Regions from separate parts of the Ruminococcus sp. 1001136sp1_2201st1_G3_2201SCRN_220225 genome, predicted to be linked through region 3. Evidence: riboswitches for the same ligand, from Rfam matches in the RefSeq annotation. Region 3 holds a riboswitch; each other region holds the start of a gene.
The links. A riboswitch is a leader RNA that binds a small molecule or an ion and turns the genes downstream of it on or off. The one in region 3 is predicted to bind cobalamin.
Positions count from the first base shown of each region.

Region 1 (3,282 bases), on a different contig from region 3:
TTGACTGATAAATACTACGAAGACAAATCCAATGGCATTTTGCAAATTGCTGAAGAAGTGAATGATTTCGCAGCATCCATTGTAGAACTCATCGACTCGGTTTACAACCCGAGGGCAATGCAGCCTGAAAATGCTCGTAGTAATAATGTTGAGCTTAGGGTTAATGAAGAAAAATTTGCTATGCCTGAGTTTCAAGCGCTCTGGTCAAAGATTAATGCAAAGTCTATTTATATCGTAGATTTTGATATTGATGAACTGATCCGAAATGCAATAACATCTCTGGATGCTAAGCTGAGAGTTGCTAAGATTTTCTTTAAGATTGAATCAGGTGCAATGGAAGAAATTAAATCGAAAGAAGCTTTGGAATGTGGAGCAGCTTTTACAAAGGAAACTTCTGCTTACGGTACGCAGACACGGATTCCTGTCAATAGTAGTGTGAAATACGATTTGGTTGGCAAACTGGTGGAAGAGACAAAGTTGACTCGTAAGGATGTTATTGCTATTCTGTGTGGTATCAAAAAGACTGTTTTTGATCAGTTTAAAGATAATCCGGAAGAGTTCATTATCAAGGCAGCTGCACTTATTAATGAGGAAAAGGCTACAGCCATTATCCAGCACATTACTTATGCAGCTTTGGATGAGCATTACAGCATGAAGGTATTTACTGATTCCACTATTAAAGGCAGGTTGGGCGTCAATGCAATGAAAACAAAGAAGCATTTGTACGATTATCTTGTTTTTGATTCCACCAATGAACGTGATTTTGCTATAGGACTGGATATGAGCACAGATGTGGCCTTATATGTAAAATTGCCGAATGGATTCTATATTTCAACACCGGTAGGAAATTATAACCCTGACTGGGCAATTGCTTTCTATAAGGGAAAGGTAAAGCATATTTATTTTGTAGCTGAAACCAAAGGCTCTATGTCCTCTATGCAGTTGCGTTTGATTGAGGAATCTAAGATACACTGCGCACGGGAACACTTTAAGGCTATCAGTAGTGGCAGCGTTGTTTATGATGTTGTGGATAGCTATCAGAGTCTTTTTAATATGGTGACGAGATAAGGCGTTAAGGGATAATATTTCCTCAACAATCATAGGAAGGCGTGCTGTGTATGTCAGTTTTTGTATCTCGCTGCGAATAGCACGAATGTAATTCGGTGTGAAAACAGGGACTAACAATGTGTATGCGATGTAGTCCCTGTTTTCAAAAAAGGTTCATAAAAACATTGTTAAAGAAATATAAAAACATTGCTAAAGAAATATCTTTACTTTATTTAAGGGGTAAGTTATAATAATTCTGCTTAAAAGAATAAATGTGCCAAGTGCTGAAAAATATATAAAATTTGTGCTATTTTCAGAAGAGGGAATCAGGTGAGAATCCTGAACGATCCGGTCACTGTATTCAGTTATGCCACATTCATATCCATTGCATTTTTATGTGAGAAGGGAATGGGGATTTAAGCTGTAAGCCAGGAAACCTGCTTGGTTCATAGAAAGAAACTTCCGTGTAAAGTGCTGTCTTTCGTATCATGTTTTTTTGTGATGCCCGCTTTTTCATGGAAGCGGACTTTTTTCTTTTAAAAACAAAAAAACAAAAGAAAAAATAAGGAGAAAAAGCATGAAAAACATGAAAACAGCAGCAGGAATGTTATGTCTGGCAGGAATTCTCAGCCTGGGAATGGGAACAACTGTATTTGCGGAGGATGGAGACAGCCATTATCCCGTAACAATCACAACCTACAATTATGAGAACGAACCGGTTGAAATGACTTTTGAGAAAGCTCCGGAGAAAGTATTTGCATATGCAAACTCCAATATCGAAGAGCTTCTGGCACTTGGTCTCGGTGATAAGATCGTAGCTGCTTACGGTCTGGACGGTGATGTGCGTGAGGATTTAAAAGATGAATTTGACAAGATTCAGTATATGGATACCAAGCCATCCAAAGAGGAAGTTGTTGCAATGGAGCCTGATTTTATTGCGGCATGGTATTCTTCTTTCAGTGATGACTGGCTTTCTGATGTAAGCTTCTGGCAGGAGAGAGATGTAAATACATACATGTCCCTGAACAGTTCTGCAAAGGGACCGGCTTCTGAGTTCCCACGTACAATTGAAGACGAATATGAGGATATCCTGAACCTTGGCAAGATCTTTGATTGCGAAGACAAGGCAGAGGAAATCGTTGATCAGATGAAGGGTGAGATTGATAAAGTAAAAGAGCATGTGGAAGGAACAGACCCGTTATCCGTAGCCGTTCTTGAGGATGAGGGAGATTCCTTCCGTGTATATGGAACAGAGACACTTGGCGGAAATATTCCGGAGACACTTGGTGCAGAGCTGAAGCTTGGTGCAGAGAACTCTGAAAACGTTGGTGCAGAGGATCTGATTGCAGCTGATCCGGATGTATTATTCATGATCAACTATGATGGATTTATGACAGCTGATGAGGCAATCGCTGATATTACAGATAACCCTGCATATGCGAGCCTTTCTGCAGTTAAGAACAACAAAGTATTCTCTGTAAACCTGAACGAGGTATACTGCAGCGGTGTCAGAACCTATGATGGAATTATGACATTTGCAAAAGCATTATATCCGGATCTGTACGAATAAAATGAAAAGAAAACCGGATTTTAAAAATGGAATTTTTCATGGAAAGCCGATCTATGTGCTGGCGGTGATATTACTGACTGTGCTTCTGGTGATATCCATTCTGACTGCAGTTACCATTGGTTCTGTAGATCTTTCTGTGAAAGATGTGTATAGTGTAATTTTGTATAAAGTGTTTGGAATCGGGGATCCGGAGGTTTATGGTGTAGGAGCCATGTCTGATATTGTGTGGTTTATCCGCCTTCCCCGTATTCTTCTTGCAACAGCCGTTGGCATGGGTCTGGCAGTTGCAGGTGTGGTAATGCAGGCCATTGTGAAAAATCCGATTGCAGATCCGTATATTCTGGGTATTTCCTCTGGTGCATCTCTTGGTGCAACAGTGGCAATCTTTCTTGGAGTTGGAGCCGTATTTGGCTCCAACTCTATTGGAATCTGCGCATTTATCGGAGCTTTCCTTATTTCTGTACTGGTACAGATCACTGCAAATATAGGAGGCCGGGCAAATTCAGTCCGACTTCTGCTTGCAGGTACAGCACTTGGAAGTGTGTGCAGTGCATTTTCAAACTTTGTTGTCTATATTGCGGGCGACAGAGATGGAATCCAGACAGTTACTTTCTGGCTGATGGGAAGTCTGGCAGGCGCGAAATGGGAAAATCTGGCTGTGATTA
Region 1 covers NZ_JBCOME010000007.1:16,667-19,948, reverse strand. The annotation lists gene AB5642_RS04030 (type III restriction-modification system endonuclease) at 1-1,068, shown strand, start outside; cobalamin riboswitch at 1,310-1,507, shown strand; gene AB5642_RS04025 (ABC transporter substrate-binding protein) at 1,625-2,617, shown strand; gene AB5642_RS04020 (iron ABC transporter permease) at 2,619-3,282, shown strand, end outside.
Region 1: linked by a shared signal. The riboswitch ahead of AB5642_RS04025 (ABC transporter substrate-binding protein) and the one ahead of AB5642_RS06190 (DUF6783 domain-containing protein) in region 3 are both predicted to bind cobalamin.

Region 2 (3,282 bases), on a different contig from region 3:
TTCTGATCCTGGTTCTGATTCTGGCAGGTGCGTATGGGCTGTGGTGTCATTTTCTTACAGATAATGTAATCTGGAAGAAGCTTAAAATAAACGGCATAGCCATTCAGGGAATGACCAAAGAGGAAGCCATTGACGCAATTTCAAAAGATTTTCAGGAAAAATATGAGAACACACAGATGACCATTACCCTGAATGGAAAGAACTTTAAGGTATCCATCTATCCTGTTCTCGGTCTTGATGTAAAATCAATTGTAGAAAGTGCCTATGCTCTTGGACATGGTGCCTGGTTTACTCATGGAACTGACCGCATCGAACTGATGAACAGCAAGACAAAGGAAGAAGTCACCCTTATGCCAGAAGCCCGAAACAAAGACGAACTGGACAAGCTTCTGGAGGATGCTGGAATTTCAAAGGGATCCACCACTATACAGACTTCCTGTGAACTTACAGATACAGAGCTGGTTATCACTAAGGGAAAAACCGGAATCGGTCCGGATATGGATGCATTGAAAGAAGCGATTCTAAAAGCAATTTCCATAGAAGATTATGAAGCTGTTATCGAATGTCCTACTATGAAGACACCGCCAGAGGAACTGGATCTGGAAGCCTATTATGAAAAAGTACATACAGATGCCACAGATGCTTCTCTGGGGGAAAATAATGAAATTATTCCGGCAGTTACCGGAATTTCATTTGATGTGAAGTCAGCTGCAAAGAAGCTGGAAAAAGCAAAAGAAGGGGCAAAGATTACCATCCCCCTTGAAATAACCCTACCCGAAGTTTCTACAGAAGAGATAGAAGCCCTTCCTTATCTGAATCTTCTTGGTACTTATACTACATATGGCGGAGGTACCGAAAACCGTGTTGCCAATTTGAAGCTTGCCGTGGAAGCCTGTGATGGAATGGAACTTCAGCCAGGACAGATTTTTTCCTACAACGATACTTTAGGTCCACGTACTGAGGAACGAGGGTACAGGGAAGCAACTGTAATTGTAGGAGGCGAACATGCCCAGGATATCGGAGGCGGAATCTGCCAGATTTCCACTACGTTGTTTATGGCATGCCTGCAGTCTGATCTGACCATTGTTGAGCGTCATAATCACGCTGCCCGAATTGATTATGTTGAGGATGGTCTGGACGCAGCAGTGGTGTGGGGAGGTCAGGATTTCCGTTTTCAGAATAATACTGCTTATCCAATTAAAATTGAAGCCTCTTACGATGAAAAAGAGGAAGCCGTAACGGTATCCATTTACGGAACCCAAACTGACAATAATACGGTAGAGATTACTACAGAGCATTCCGATCCAAACACCTGTAAAACCTACCGCAGTGTCTACGATGAGAATGGAACACTTCTCCGCACAGATGAAGTCGGGTACAGTAAATACAAGCAATAACCCTATAAATCTATTGATTTCGACATAACGGTCTGCTATAATGAGGTGAATTGAATAAATCCGTTTTCAGTGCCAGACATATCTGTCTGCTACAGCGTGCAGATTGTGGGAATATTTTTCAACACGCTCTAAGAGGGAATCAGGTGAAAGTCCTGAACGATCCGGTCACTGTAACCAGGGAGTAGAATCCAGTGAAACCATTGGTATATTGCTGAGAAGGATGGATTCTGTGTTGATCTGTAAGTCAGGAAACCTGCTGAATTCGTTTAATGAAAGCTTCCGAAGAAAGTACTTCATTCTCATTAATATATTTGATAATACAATATATTGAATTTTTAGTGCCTGTTTTCTCAGAGGAAGCAGGCATTTTTTTGAAATAATCCTGTCAGGATTGCCCATTGTACAAACAGGCTCCAGAAGCAATTGGGATTTATTCAAATTATAAAATAATAGGAAGAATCGAGGAAAAAGAAATGAAAAGAAATTCAAAACGCTTTCTTGCACTGTTCCTTTCCGTCGCGATGACGGTCACTCCTGCTGTACTTACACAGGCAGAAAATGAGGATGCAAACGTACAGGTTTCTGTTACACCAACTCCAGAAACAGAGGCGGAGAAGACTGCTGTTGCTGCTGAGACCCCTGTGCAGGAGAACGCAACAGCTGAGGAAGAAAACACTGACACTACAGTAACTCCGGCAGCAGTGGATGCCTCTGCTGTGAAAGAGACACCTGCTGCTACAGAAACACCTGCCTCTGAGACCACTCCTGAGGTTACTGCATCACCTGCTGAAGAAAGCAAAAATGAGGAAGCAGAAGCTCCACAGCCTACAGCTGCACCAGAAACAACAGAAGAGGGCAAAACCGAAGAGACAGATAAACCAGAAACAAAGCCAGAGGATCTGAACCCAGATGGTTCCAACATGACCATTGACAAGGAAGATAACAGTGCATATAAAATGCTTAAAATCAAAAGCTCTTCTGCTGAATTAAATGGTGATAAAATTAAGATAACCCTCAATACTGACGGAAAGAACTATGAGAAGCTTTATCTTGGTTCTAAAGAAGATCCTGACGAAGCAAAAAATGCAGCAGCAATCGTTGGTACAGAAAATGAAGATGGTTATACTTTCATTTTTGAGGTTCCTGCCAGTGAACAGGTCCAGACTTTCAGCATCGTACCATTTTCTGTGAAAAATCAGAAATGGTACACAAATATGGCTTTGAAACTGAACGTTCCAGGAATGAAAGCCCCGGAACCAACAGCTACTCCAGAGCCAACTGCAGCCCCTGAGCCAACTGCCACTCCACTGCCAACTGCAGCTCCAACCCAGGCACCAGCCCAGAATGAGATTACAGATGCCGGAATCAAGCTTGTAAAAGAAAACGGTGATGAATTTGCAATGTTCGTAATCACCGGTTCCACTGTAAAGGTTTCGGAGGATAAATATATTGTCACACTTTCTACCGCAAAACAGAATTATGACATGATCTATCTTGGCAGTTTCAATGACTCCGATAAAGAAGCAAATGCCATCAAAGGAGTTGAAAACAGTGCAGGAGGCTATACCTACACCTTTGAAGTTACTGCAAGCAAGGAAGCTCAGACAATAGCAGTCGTTCCTCATTCCAAGAAGAGCCAGAACTGGTACGCAAAGGGTATATTGACGATTACCGTACCGGCAGTTCCAGGATATGGAGAGGCTGCTCCAACACCAGAACCAACTGTTTCTCCGGCGCCTACCGAAGCACCGGTTGAGACTCCGGCACCAACCGGAACACCTGCTCCAACTGAAACTCCAGTGCCAAGCACAACTCCGGAAGCAGCCAACACCCCAGAGCCAACAGCAACCCCAGCTCCAGGCAGCTGTACAAGCGGAATTTACAA
Region 2 covers NZ_JBCOME010000044.1:8,140-11,421, reverse strand. The annotation lists gene AB5642_RS13855 (VanW family protein) at 1-1,397, shown strand, start outside; cobalamin riboswitch at 1,474-1,673, shown strand; gene AB5642_RS13850 (hypothetical protein) at 1,871-3,282, shown strand, end outside.
Region 2: linked by a shared signal. The riboswitch ahead of AB5642_RS13850 (hypothetical protein) and the one ahead of AB5642_RS06190 (DUF6783 domain-containing protein) in region 3 are both predicted to bind cobalamin.

Region 3 (3,282 bases):
TTTATAATCTGATTTGATTATACCTTTCTGATTTCCAAGTGTCAACAAAAAGCAACATTTCCTGGCATGTTATATGTGGTTTTTCTTGTAGTGTAATGTTGTTTTTATTTGTTTTCTCTGTTTTTTCTTATTTATGATTGACATGTTTTTTGCCCTCTGGCATACTAAAGTTAACTGTAAATGGCTTTTCAAAACACTTTTATAGCGAAATTACCAACTGCATATATTCACGTAATCTTGACTAGGAGATGATTTTATGTATCTTTCTGATATACACACACATTCCATTGCCAGCGGACACGGCACAACCTGCACCATCAGTGACATGGCAAAGGCTGCTTCTCAAAAAGGGCTGAAGCTTCTTGGAATCACAGACCACGGACCAGCCACTCTGGCTGCAGGAACTTTTTCTTATTTCCGAAGCCTGATCTATTCGCCCAGGAAGCGTTTCGATGTGGAATTATTATATGGAATTGAACTGAACATTCTGGATACCGATGGAAAAACAGATCTGCCACAGGAGCTTCTTGATAAGCTGGACTACGCAATTGCCAGCATGCATTATCAGAATTTCCGTCCTAAGACCAGGGAAGAAAATACTGCTGCTTTTCTGAACGTAATGAAGAATCCGGTTGTAAAAATCCTGGGACACATTGATAATCCCCAGTATGACATAGATTACGACGCAGTTGTAAAGGCTGCCGGTGAAAACGGTGTTCTCCTTGAGATCAACGAAGCTTCCCTGGCGCCTTACGGATATCGGGGCGATACACATGCCAACTGTGCGCAGATTCTTTCCTGCTGCCGGAAGTATCTGGTTCCAATCGTGCTTTCCAGTGACAGTCATGGAACAGAGCATATTGGAGACTTCACTTATGCCGCTGATTTCGTTCATGATGCTATGTTTCCAGAGGGTCTGATCCTCAACAACCAGATTCCGAAATTAAAGATGCTGTTAAGCATACGATAAAAAGGATCCAGCTTGCAGAATTCCAATGGAATTTCGCATTACGCAAAAACTCTCCGAGAAATATAAATACGTAAGCTTAACTTCGTATATATTCCGGAGAGTTTTTTATACTTATTTCTTTGATTACTCATTTTCATTTTTATGATCTGCTTCTCTTACTTTCTGCATCATCGCAGCAAGTTCCTGATATTTTCCTGTCACATAACCGTAGTTTTTCTTCTTATGAGGGAGCTGACAATTCGTACAATCTTTAAATCCCTTCTCATTATATTTGAAATTTCCGCCGCATTTGTCTCCAAGGGCATAAAGCGGGCAATAGCAGAACAGACAGTTAAAGTCCTCCGGATCAGCTCCTCTATGACAGGGAAAATACTCACATTTTTTATGACTGAAATAAGCGTATTCTTTGTCTTCCCAATATTTTTTCTCCATATTTCTCTCCTTATCTCATACAACTCAAAGCAAAATATTCTTTATATTCTATTTCGTAATGCCCAAAAATCAAATGCTAAAAAAGAATCCCGCTTACAGGAATAGAATACGGCCAGAGAGTGTTTGAAAAAGTTTTTCTGCAAGATGTACGTCACAATTTGCGGGAAATTGCGGGAATGATTCTTCAAGCATGCTCTGGAAAAGTGTAAAAAAAATACCGCATATGCGGCTTCTGGATCATCATTATTTAAGAGGGAGCGATGCTACTCCGGGGTAGAATATGATCCGTTCATATATACGCGGAGGGAACGGTTTCATCCGAAGTAGTATCGCCTGCCATTTAATCTGTATAATTCTTCTGAACAGGCGATCATTCCATAAAAAATGTCCACTCACAAAAGCGGACAACATCTCAGGGCTGCGGATTCCCCAAAACTGGTTGTTACACTTTCATCGGAAGTTTAACCTCGCCATACCAAGCAGGTTTCCTGGCTCCAGAATCATCACTTCCTCTCTCCTTCTCATGCGTAAGCACAATGGACTATGAGATTCGCTCCTCTGTTACAGTGACCGGATCGCTCAGGTTTCTCACCTGATTCCCTCTTTCTGCCAGCTTATAGCTGTCAGCACTTAATATGTTCACTATGGAATTATACTAACATCATAGTACCACCGGTCACTGTCTTTGTCAACCCTTTGGAAGGATTTTTGTTATTTTTTTATCAACCTGGTGTTGCTAGTCACGGCGTGACCAGCAGCGTCATTTTTTCCTGAATCTTCTCCACCAGGATTTTCGCTGTTCTTTCATGAGATCTGTGCCCTGGGTGCTGCCTTGATCCAAATTCTCCTTCCTGTGTATCCGGAAGCTTCACAAATTCCACGCGCTCATCCCCTGTTTTTCTTTTATAATTCCCCACCGCTTTCTCAAGCGTAGGCAAAATCTCATCTCCAAGCATTCCATAACACCACAGAATATAGCTTTCTGGATTACATACGCGCAGTTTTCTCAAAAAGTCTTCCACAGCCTTTCCAACTCTGTCCATATTCTTCGTGCCGCTGCTGTCGTTTGTCCCCAGATTCACTACGATCACATCAGGCTGAAACTTCTGGAAATCCCATTTTTCCATAGCACCCAGTTGTTTGTTTCTTTCTCCATTTAAAAGACCGCACACCTGCTCATAATATAGCGGGATTGCCTGCTGCTCATTGCCTTCCCAGGAACAGAAAACGCCCCAGCCGCTCTGACTGATGCAATTGTACACCGCGCCCAGTTCTTTTGCTGCCATATATGCATAATTATCCACGGCATTGAAGCAAAAGGAATTCCATGTCATTTCTTCTCCTGCACCGCTGCCGCCCTCACCAGAGGTAATGCTGTCCCCTATTACCTCCAATCTGAGCTTTGGTGTTTCAAGAGGTAAAAACTCACCGTCAGTTTCAACCTCCAGAAGCTGAAGCAATGTTTTTTCATCTGTGGGAAACGCAGGAGTATCACGAAGAAGCTTTACATTTCTTACCTTATCCCTTTCCATATTACGGAAAAGACAGATTTCCTGTTCTCCCTTATTTACCATAAGCCGTTGGGACAATACGCCGTCTACGATCACATCCACCCATGGCTCAAAAACATCATAATCGGAGCGGATTTTCACCCATATTTCTGTTGCTTTTACATTCAGTTCAATTCCGGAAGCGGTCCAAAATAGTGTTACCGGTTCCAGACTGCCATTCGTTCTTCCTAATATTCTTAAATATGGAATTTCCTTCATCTGATAATGGCTAAGCATTTTTCTCCACCTCTCATCTGGCTATACGAAATATTTATGTTACGATTTTCAGACAATACTTTTATTCTTACTATACTTCTTTTTTCTTTGCTT
Region 3 covers NZ_JBCOME010000013.1:18,233-21,514, forward strand. The annotation lists gene AB5642_RS06180 (phosphatase) at 257-970, shown strand; gene AB5642_RS06185 (cysteine-rich small domain-containing protein) at 1,094-1,402, opposite strand; gene AB5642_RS06190 (DUF6783 domain-containing protein) at 1,496-1,594, opposite strand; cobalamin riboswitch at 1,863-2,051, opposite strand; gene AB5642_RS06195 (GDSL-type esterase/lipase family protein) at 2,143-3,189, opposite strand.